DNA from 3 places in the Thioalkalivibrio sp. ALJ12 genome. Region 3 is predicted to be linked to each of the others. Evidence: riboswitches for the same ligand, from Rfam matches in the RefSeq annotation. Region 3 holds a riboswitch; each other region holds the start of a gene.
The links. Region 3 has a riboswitch for cobalamin ahead of bluB (5,6-dimethylbenzimidazole synthase). Riboswitches for the same ligand answer to the same signal wherever they lie in the genome.
Positions count from the first base shown of each region.

Region 1: another riboswitch for cobalamin. It lies ahead of F467_RS0106285 (TonB-dependent receptor domain-containing protein); the one in region 3 lies ahead of bluB (5,6-dimethylbenzimidazole synthase).
Region 2: another riboswitch for cobalamin. It lies ahead of F467_RS0106385 (porin); the one in region 3 lies ahead of bluB (5,6-dimethylbenzimidazole synthase).

Region 1 covers NZ_KB899538.1:1,314,887-1,318,161, forward strand. Annotated here, with positions in the region: gene F467_RS0106280 (hypothetical protein) at 1-1,293, shown strand, start outside; cobalamin riboswitch at 1,339-1,588, shown strand; gene F467_RS0106285 (TonB-dependent receptor domain-containing protein) at 1,731-3,275, shown strand, end outside.
Region 2 covers NZ_KB899538.1:1,337,717-1,340,991, reverse strand. Annotated here, with positions in the region: gene F467_RS0106395 (DUF4399 domain-containing protein) at 1-436, shown strand, start outside; gene F467_RS0106390 (cytochrome-c peroxidase) at 505-1,485, opposite strand; cobalamin riboswitch at 1,755-1,989, shown strand; gene F467_RS0106385 (porin) at 2,118-3,233, shown strand; gene F467_RS0106380 (cytochrome c) at 3,255-3,275, shown strand, end outside.
Region 3 covers NZ_KB899539.1:203,158-206,432, forward strand. Annotated here, with positions in the region: gene F467_RS0108325 (iron ABC transporter permease) at 1-391, opposite strand, end outside; gene F467_RS0108330 (cobalamin-binding protein) at 398-1,300, opposite strand; cobalamin riboswitch at 1,447-1,649, shown strand; gene bluB (5,6-dimethylbenzimidazole synthase) at 1,744-2,454, shown strand; gene cbiB (adenosylcobinamide-phosphate synthase CbiB) at 2,459-3,275, shown strand, end outside.

The DNA.
Region 1 (3,275 bases), on a different contig from region 3:
GCCACTGCGGATGCTCGTCTGGCCGCGCTGGAAAAACTGCACCACGATGCCTCCGAACTGGCGGATCCGCTGCGCGACCGGCTTCAGGGCGTCGCGCCAACCCGTGAGGATGGCGTCCGGCGGATCGATCAATTTCTGGACCGCCTGTTTTCAGCGGCGGACTCGGATGACCTGTCGCGCTGCACACTGGATGATACGCAGGCCATGTTTGTACTGGCCTTCGAGATGGTCAACGGGCGGCAGATCCGGCGGCTGAGTTTCGAATGGTCGGGTGGTTGGCGGTTGGGGCATGCGCTGGATCGGCTGGAGTATCAGGGCAACCGTTTCCGCGTCGCTCAGGCGGGTGTGGTCAGTCGCCTGCGCTCGCTCGCGATGTTGCTGGCGCAAAGCCCGGCCAGTGGCCTGGATCCGCAGGTCCTGCGTTCGCCGACTCTGGGTATCGGGCGCGAGGTGCTGGATGCACTTTCGCAACTGGAACAGTCCCGCCCCGCTGTGAATTCGCCGGAAGGCCGCCTGCTGGGGCGGGCGCTGCGTCATGTCGAAGACCTGCGCGCGGCGCGGGACCAGCTCATGCAGGCGCAGAGTCGCTATACCGCCGCGGTCGAGCGCTGGGAGGCGCTGCGACGACAGCAGGTCGAGAGAAAGGGGCAGCAGAGCTGGTTCAAGCGCAGTGCGCGCGGTATCCGCGTGAGCGAGGAGGTGATCGAGCTGGCGGACGACCAGAAGCTGCGCCTGGCCGACCGGTTCTGTGAGTACCTGTCCGAGCTCGGCATCCGGCGCGAGGGCGACCTGTTCTACTTTGGTGGGCACCCACTGGATGCGGACACCGCCAAGCGCATCGGCATCCAGCTCGCACTGATTCTGGAGCCTCTGGTCGACCTGACCAACCCGAGTATCCAGCGCGCGATCTATGCGAATCCCGCCGCCTATCTCGGAGGCCTGTACGTCGGCATGAGTGCGGATGCCAAGGCGGGGTTGGGTTCGGCGATGGTGCGTATGGTGCGTCAGGATCTCAGCCGTATGGCGGAATGGCTGGCCCTGCGTCTGACGCGCATCTACCATCTGCCGCTGTCCGACTCCATGCGTGATTTCCTGGTACGGCAATATGGCGCCAATCCCGACCGCCTGGAGATGCTGGCCGCCCATCCGGTGGAGGAGGGCGCGCAGGCGGCGCCGGTGGCTTTGCGTGCCGAACGGTCGCCGGAATTTGACGCCATGCTGCAGGACAAGTCCTGGGGGCGGTTGCTCAAGAGCGGCGCACGTTATGTGCAGGCCGAGGCCCAGCGATCCTGACGCCGCGCATTTCCCGGGTCTGGTAATTTCTTGACCAACTGTGTAGGCTTTCGTGCGTTTTCTGGTGCCCCTCGGCGTGTCTCGCCGAGGGGTTAAACGGGAAGTTCGGTGAGCCCGCTACAGGTATCTGGATGCCTGCGGACGAATCCGACGCTGCCCCCGCAACGGTAATCGAGCGAGAGGCCATGACGGCCTCTGATGGTCGCGGCACACGCCACTGAACGGAATCGTTCGGGAAGGCGCCGCACCGGAACGCTCGTCAGCCCGGAGACCGGCCAGGGAATGATCGCGCGGCATGCGGCGGGCATGCGAGGCGGATGATCGGGCCTGGTCGCATAGCGGCTGTGCCCGGTCCCCCTCGTGTCTCTCTCCCCCCTGCCTGCGTGGTCCCGACGAATTTACGGCGTGCGGGCGGCTCGCCGGGAGACACGGACGACATGAAACGCACAGCACTTTCCACGGCCATCCTGCTGGCCACCACCCCGGTCCTCGCCGAGACGCCGGACGCCGATTCCGAAGCGCACACCCTCGACGTGGTCCAGGTCACGGCCGCGCGCGTCGCGCAGACGGTCGACGAGACCCTGTCCTCGGTCACCGTCATCGACCGCGAAGAGATCGAGCGCCTGCAGCCGCAGCAGTTCACCGACCTGCTGGAGGGCCGCGCCGGGATCGAGACCTCCCAGAACAGTGCGTTTGGCAAGACTACTTCGGTCTATACGCGTGGCACGAGTTCCGACCACACCCTGCTCCTGATCGACGGCGTGCGCATGGGGTCGGCCACCAGTGGCGGGGCAAGCTGGCAGTTCCTGCCACCGGAGGAGATCGAGCGCGTCGAAGTGGTGCGCGGACCGCGTACCAGCATCTACGGCTCCGACGCCATTGGCGGCGTGGTGCAGGTCTTTACCCGCGAGGGCCAGAAGGGGCCGCCCAGGGTCAACGCGTTTGTCGGGGGCGGCAGCTTCAACACCTGGGAAACGGGTGTGGGCGTCGCCGGCGGAACCGAGAACACGAACTACAGCTTCTCGCTCAGCCATTTCGAGACCGACGGCATCAATGTGCAGGATGACGTTGGAGACGATGACCGTGACGGCTACGACAACACCTCGCTTGCGACCAAGGTGACCCATCGACTAGACAATGGGATTGAGGTTTTCGGCAACGTACTGTACTCGGAAGGGGAGTCAGAGTTTGACAGTACGGAGGGAGATGACTACACCGACTTTGTCCATGCAGCCCTCCGTGCGGGGTTCCGCATCCCGGTGAATAACCGTTGGGATACTGAGCTGAGTGTTGCACATGCACGTGATGAAAATGATCGCTATGTGGATGGGGAATTCACATCGCGTTATGACACGAAGCGTGATTCGATCGACTGGTTGAACGAAATCGTCCTGTCGGACCAGCTGTTCCTCACGGCAGGCGTTGACGCCCGTGAGGACCGTATTCAGGTCGATGATCCTGGGCTAAGAGAGGGATTCGGTACGGACGAATATGAGGAGACCAGCCGCTACAACATTGGTGGGTTTGGGGTTCTCCAAGCCGATCTAGGCCGGCATACTTTGGAGGGTTCGTTACGATACGACGACAATGAACAGTTCGGTAGTAAAACTACCGGTCAAGTCGCCTGGGGATTCCAGGTCGCGGAAGCATGGCGACTGCGGGCTTCTTACGGGACAGCATTCAAGGCCCCAACGTTTAACGAACTTTACCATCCTGACATCGGGTTTTTCCGCGGCAACCCTGACCTTGATCCAGAGGAATCTGAAACTTTCGAAATAGGGGCCCGTTATTCGGCGGGATCCGGATATCTTGATTTGAGCGCTTTCGAGACACGAGTTGAAAACTTGATTGCAGGGTTCGCTCCACCGGAAAACGTTGAGGAAGCACGAATTCGGGGAGTCGAAGTGGATGGCCGATACGAATTTGGCCAATGGCTTTCAGGCGCTTCACTGACCCTACTGGATGCCCGAGACCGGGAAACG
Region 2 (3,275 bases), on a different contig from region 3:
CACGCTCACCCGACTTTCCACGTTACTGGCACTGACCGGCGGCCTGGCGCTGGCCGGGAATGCCATGGCGACCGACCGCATTGCGCCACCGGACGGGGCCGAGGTTTATTTCATCAGTCCACAGGATGGCGAAACGCTCGAAAGTCCAGTGCGTGTCCAGATGGGCCTGCGCGGCATGGGTGTCGCGCCGGCCGGCGTGGAGATGGACAACACCGGCCACCACCACCTGCTGGTGAACAAGCCACTCGACGAGGTGGACCTGGATGCCTCGCTGCCCTTCTCCGACCACAAGCGTCATTTCGGTGGTGGACAGACCGAGGGCGAGCTGGAACTGGAACCCGGCGAGTACACCCTGCAGTTGCTGTTCATGGACTACCGCCACATTAGCTTCGACCCACCGGTTGTGTCCGAAAAGATCACTATCACGGTCGAATAAACGCACCCACGAAAAAGCCCCCTCCGTCTCCGGAGGGGGCTTGTAACACCCGATCCCAGTGCGGCCAGTTACGGCAGCGCGGGGATATCGAAGCGCGGCATCTCGCCGGTCAGTGCGTGCATGAAGGCCTCGATGTCCGCGACCTCGTCATCGCTGAACTCCATGCCCAGCATCTCCTGCCCCATGATGCGGATCGCCTCGTCCAGCGTCGCGGTCTCGCCGTTGTTCATGTAGGGGTAGGTCAGCGCCACATTGCGCAGCGTCGGGGTCTTGAACGCGAACTTGTCGGCCTCATCGCCCGTGACCAGATAGCGGCCCTTGTCTTCCGAGCCCGGCACCTGGATGCGATGGAAGTTGCTGTCGGTCAACGCCGGTCCGCTGTGGCAGGCCACGCAGCCGTTATCGGCGAACAGCTTCATCCCGCGCATCTGCTGCTCGCTCATCGCACCCTCGTCCCCGACCAGCCAGCGATCCAGCGGCGAATTCGGGGTGTTCAGCGTGCGCTGGAACGTCGCCAGGGCCTTGGCCACGTGGTCGGTATTGATCACGTTGTCGCCGTCATAATCGGGATAGGCGGCCTCGAACTTCTCCTGGTACTCGTTGAACTCCTCCAGGCGCGCGATCGCCTCCTCCAGCGGCATCGCCATCTCGATCGCGTCCTGGATCGGGCCCAGGGCCTGGCCTTCCAGATCGTCCTCGCGGCCATCCCAGAACTGGGCCGTGAAGAAGCCGGAATTCAGCACGGTCGGGGTATTGCGCTCGCCAACCTGGCCGTCATGGCCCACCGCGCGCGGGATGCGGTCCGCCCAGCCCAGCGCCGGGTTGTGGCAGGTGGCGCAGGAGATCACGCCGGAGCTGGAGATGCGCGGCTCGAAGAACAGCATCTTGCCCAGCTCGATCTTCTCCTTGGTCATCGAGTTGTCCGCCGGGATCGGCGGCAGCGCCGGCAGCGGCTCGAACACGTCGCGGTATTCGGAATAGTCGGTATCGGCCACGGCCGGGGCTGCGGCCCCGAACGCGACGGCTGCACAAGCCGCCAGCGCCGTCATGCGGAATCCGGAAAGCGTTTTCATACAGGTCTCCCTTGAGTAACAGATGAGTAACAGACATCTGAGAAGCGGATATCGGCGCGAACCGAAATAGACTCGGTCCAAACCACTTAAAACCCACCCTACAGACGCGGAAACCTGGTCGCGATCAAAATCCGCCCCGGAGATGATCTGCATCAATTATCAGCCTCCAGGGGAGCCGGGTTCGCCCCCACTACACCGTTTCCCGGGATACCCGGACAAACTTGACCCCCCCTTTTCCCTCCATTACGGTTCGCCCCTCTCTAGGTGCCCCGGCGCTCAGCCGCCGGGGATAATCGGGAAGCCGGTGCGCGAATCGACATTCGCAAGGCCGGCACTGCCCCCGCAACGGTAGGCGGAGACGGGCGGATCCAATGCCACTGCGGCGCATCCCCGGGATGCCCGCGGGAAGGCGATCCGCCCTGGATGCATCGCGCATCCACTTCGCGAGTCCGGAGACCGGCCTGGACGACACCCGACGCCGCGGTGGGCGGCCGAGCGGGCCAGTCCGGCGTGCTCGCATCGCCCGGCCTCCCCTGCTCCCTGTCCAGCTTCCGGCGTCGTTTCATCCACGGCGTGCGGGGTCGCGCGTCCAAGGGAGCAACCCAACAATGAACCATACCCATCTCCGACCGGGACAGCATGCCGTCCCGGCCCTGGCCACCCTGTGCCTGATGACGGCCGCGGGCATCGCGCCGGCACAAGCCGGCTTCGAATTCGGCGACGCGGAAGACGGCCTGCAGGTCACCCTGGATCCGCTGATCCAGGGCCGCTACAGCTACGAACGAGACCCGGATGGCTCCAGCAGCGAATTCGACTTCCGTCGTGCCTGGCTGGACACCTCGGGCACCCTGTTCCACCCCGATCTGAGCTTCCGCCTGCAGCCGGATTTCAGCAGCGGCGAGCTGTCCATGCGCGACATCTGGTTGCAGTACGCACTGGGTGAACACCTGGGCCTGCGGGCTGGCCAGTTTACGGTCCCCTTCGGCCTGTCGCGGGATATCGGCGGACCCAACCGCCTGTTCACCGAACTGAGCATCGCCGGCAACCAGTTCGAGGTTCCGGCCGGCCGCGACACCGGTATCGCCCTGCTGGGCGGCGCCGGCGACAACCGGGCATGGGCCATCGGCGTGTTTGACGGTCGCGGGCGTCTGGATCAGCGCGACGATCGCCCCTCCACATCCGGCCACCTGTTCAGCGCGCGCGGCGCGTGGGCCCCGGTCGGCGCAGTCCCACGTGACAACACCACGTTAGGCCAGGCCGTGGAGCGCACCGTCGCCCTGGGCGCCGGCGTACAGGCCGCCAGCCGCAACCACCTGCGCGACTGGAGCCGCGGCATCGAAGACACGGTGGCCAACCAACGCGCCGACTGGATCACCGCCACCGCCGACGCGGTGGTCAAGTTCGCCCATACCTCGCTGTCGCTGGCGGCCTTCCGCCGCGATGTCTCCCCCGACCGCACCGCGAGCTACCACGACCTGGGGGCCGAACTGGAACTGGCGCAGTCGCTGCCGGTGGAGGGACTGGAGTTCGCCGCGCGCCACGCCGTATTGCGCCACGACGCAGGCGACGATCTTGGCACTGACGAGCGCTGGCAGCGTGAATGGGGTGCCGGCCTCAACTGGTATCACCGTGGCCAGCGGCACAAGACCCAACTGATGTGGCTGGACCGCGACACCGACACCTCGGACTGGGAGCTGCACCTGCAGCACCAGTTCCGCTTCTGAGAAATGACCGGGAGAATCGACATGAACTGGATGCAACCGATC
Region 3 (3,275 bases):
CGAACACGATCACCGTGGACAGCAGCGCGCCTGCGAATGCGGCGACCGAGACCGAGAACATCGACAGCCCCGCGAGCATGGCCAGCAGGGCACCCACCGAAGCCCCGCCGGAGAGGCCCAGCACATAGGGATCGGCCAGCGGATTGCGCAGCAACACCTGCATCAGGGCACCGGCGACGCCCAGCAGCCCGCCGGCGGCGAATGCGGCCAGGGCGCGTGGCAGGCGCAGTTCCAGTACCAGCGTGTTGTGCAGGCGGCTCCCTTCGCCCTGAATCACCGCGAGCAGGTCGCCGGGGGCAATGGCGACGCTGCCATAGGCCAGCGCGATCAGGATCGCAAGCAGCGACGCCGGGAGCAGGACCCCCGTGGCGAGGAGGAAGGAGCGCGTCACGGCTGGTCAGTCGTCCCGGCGTGAACGGGCCCGTTCCAGCTCTTCGCACATCAGCCGGGTCCCTTCGGCAATCCGCGGGGTGTGACGCTGGAGCAGCGACGGCGGGATAAAGAACAGGTTGTCGCGCTGCACCGCAGTCATGTCCTCCCATTGTTCCCAGGCAATTACCCAGTCCGGCCGGTCTTCGCCCATGCCGCCACCGATGATCACCTCCGGGTCGGCCTCGATCACGGCCTCGCGGTCCATGCGCGGCACCAGGCGGTCCAGGTGACCGAACACGTTCTTGCCCCCGCACAGGCGGATGGCCTCGCCGATCAGGTGATCGTCGTTGACCGTCATCAGGGGCTGTTCCCAGACCTGGTAGAACAGCGGGACCGGGTCACGGTCGGAATAGTCCAGCCGCAACGTCTCGATCTCGTCGAGAAAGGCCTGCACCGCCTCCTCGCCGCGTTCCTCGGTACCGGCCAGCTGCGCCATGCGACGCATGCTGGAGGCCACGCCCTCGAAACTGCGCGGTTCCGAGACATAGACGTTCAGCCCCAGATCGCGCAGGCGCTCGATCTGCGAGATGGAGTTGCCACTGCGCCAGGCGACCACCAGGTCCGGGTCCATCTCGACCACGCGTTCCAGGTCGATGCGGCTGTAGCCACCGACTCGCGGGATCATCTCCGCCTCCGGCGGGAAGTCGCTGTGCTGCGTGACGCCGACCAGCTGCTCTCCGGCGCCGACGGCGAACAGGACTTCCGTGATGTGCGGGGCCAGGCTGACGATACGTTCGGCGGGCCGGTCGAGCGTGACCTCGCGATCGTCATCGTCGGTCACCGTGACCGGTTCGGCCAGTGTCGGCCCCGCGCACAGGAGTAGCGCGGCAAGGGCCGTTAACTGGCGTTTGAGGGAAGTGAAAGTCATTAAAAATCCGACTGTTGTGGATTGTTCGTAACGTAAACAATACTGTGTTTTCGGGGCGCCGCACGGGCAGCGAAAGCGCCTCATCATAGCAGCAAGGGCAAGATGGTTTGGTGCCCAAATTGGTCGGGGGCACCCTGAGCGCGTATCATGCTCCGCTTTCGTCAGGTGCCTGCAGTTGGCAGGTGAAACGGGAAGCTGGTGCAAGTCCGGCGCTGCCCCCGCAACGGTAAGCGAGCGGTAAATCGCTCGGCAGACTGGCCACTGGGTCCTGTGCCCGGGAAGGCGTCTGCCGGTCGGCATCCTCCGACGCTCGCAAGCCCGGAGACCGGCCTGGCGGTGATTCATCCTGCGACCGTGCGGCGGGCAACGGTCGAGGGCGCAGGTGCGTTCCTAAAAGCCTGTTCCTTCGTGTCTTCGCCGCGCCGTCGCCTCGACGGAACCTCATGACGGCCCCAGCTCCCAACCAGTCAGAAGAGAATCCGAACGCGTTCGCCTCGGCGGAGCGCGCAGCGGTCTATCGCGTGATCGGCGAGCGCCGGGACATGCGGCATTTCCGCCCGGACCCGGTGGACCCCGATACCCTGCGGCGCCTGCTGGAGGCCGCGCACCAGGCGCCCAGCGTGGGCTACATGCAGCCCTGGCGCTTTCTGCGGGTGACCGACGCGCGGCTGCGCGATGCGTTGCACGGGCATGTGGCGGCGGAGCAGACACGCACGGCCGAGGCCTGCGGCGAGCGTGCCGCCGAGGTGCACCGGCTGAAGCTCGAAGGTATCCGCGATGCGGGCGAGCTGCTGGTGGTCGCGTTGACCGATGGGCGCGAGCGCTACGTGCTGGGTCGGCGCACCATCCCGGAGATGGACCTGTGCTCCGCCGCGTGTGCGATCCAGAACCTGTGGCTCGCGGCCCGGGCCGAGGGCCTGGGCATGGGCTGGGTGTCGCTGTTCGACCCGGACTGGCTGGCCGGGGAGCTGGGGATGCCGAAAGGGGCCTGGCCGATCGCGATCCTTTGTCTGGGTCATGTGGATGCGTTCTACGAGCGGCCGATGCTGGAAACCGAGGGCTGGGATCAGCGACGGTCGCTGGACGAACTGGTGTTCGAGAATCGCTGGGGCAGCCGTACCGACGCACCCGGCGGTTCCTCAGCGAGTGGATGACCCGATGCTGATCGCGTTCCTCACGCTGCTTGGTGCGCTGGTGCTGGATCGCCTGATCGGCGATCCGCGCCGCTGGCACCCGCTGGCCGGGTTCGGGCTGCTGGTCCAGCGCCTGGAGGCCCGGTTCTACCGCGATGGTCGGGCCCGCGGCGCGCTGCTTCTGGCCGTCCTGGTGGTGCCCTTTGTGCTGCTGACGGTCTGGTTGCAGCAGCTCCTGCCGGTCTGGCTGGTAGGGCTGCTGGTACTGGCGTTGGCGCTGGGCTGGCGCAGCCTCGACGAGCACGCCGAGCGCGTGGCCCGGGCGCTGGAGGCCGGCGATCTGGGCCAGGCGCGGCAGCAGGTGCAGATGCTGGTCAGCCGCGACAGCGAGGCCCTGGATGTGGCCGGGGTCAGCGGCGCGGCGGTGGAGTCGGTACTGGAGAACGGCAACGATGCCTTGTTCGGCACCATTTTCTGGTTCCTGGTGGCCGGTGCGCCGGGGGTGGTGCTGTATCGCCTGGTGAATACGCTGGATGCGATGTGGGGCTACCGCAATGCGCGTTACACGCGCTTTGGCTGGACCGCGGCGCGGCTGGATGACCTGCTGAACTGGATCCCGGCGCGCATGACCGCGCTGGCCTATGCCCTGGCCGGGCGCACTCGCGATGCCCTGCAGTGCTGGGGCGAGCAGGCCGCGGCCTGGAAGAGCCCGAACGCTGGGCCGGTAATGGCCGCTGGGGCGGGCGCACTGGGGCTGGTGCTGGGCGGTGCCAGCCAATATCACGGCGAGCGTCAGTGGCGTCCGCGCCTGGGGATGGGCGCGGCACCGGATGCCGCCGGCA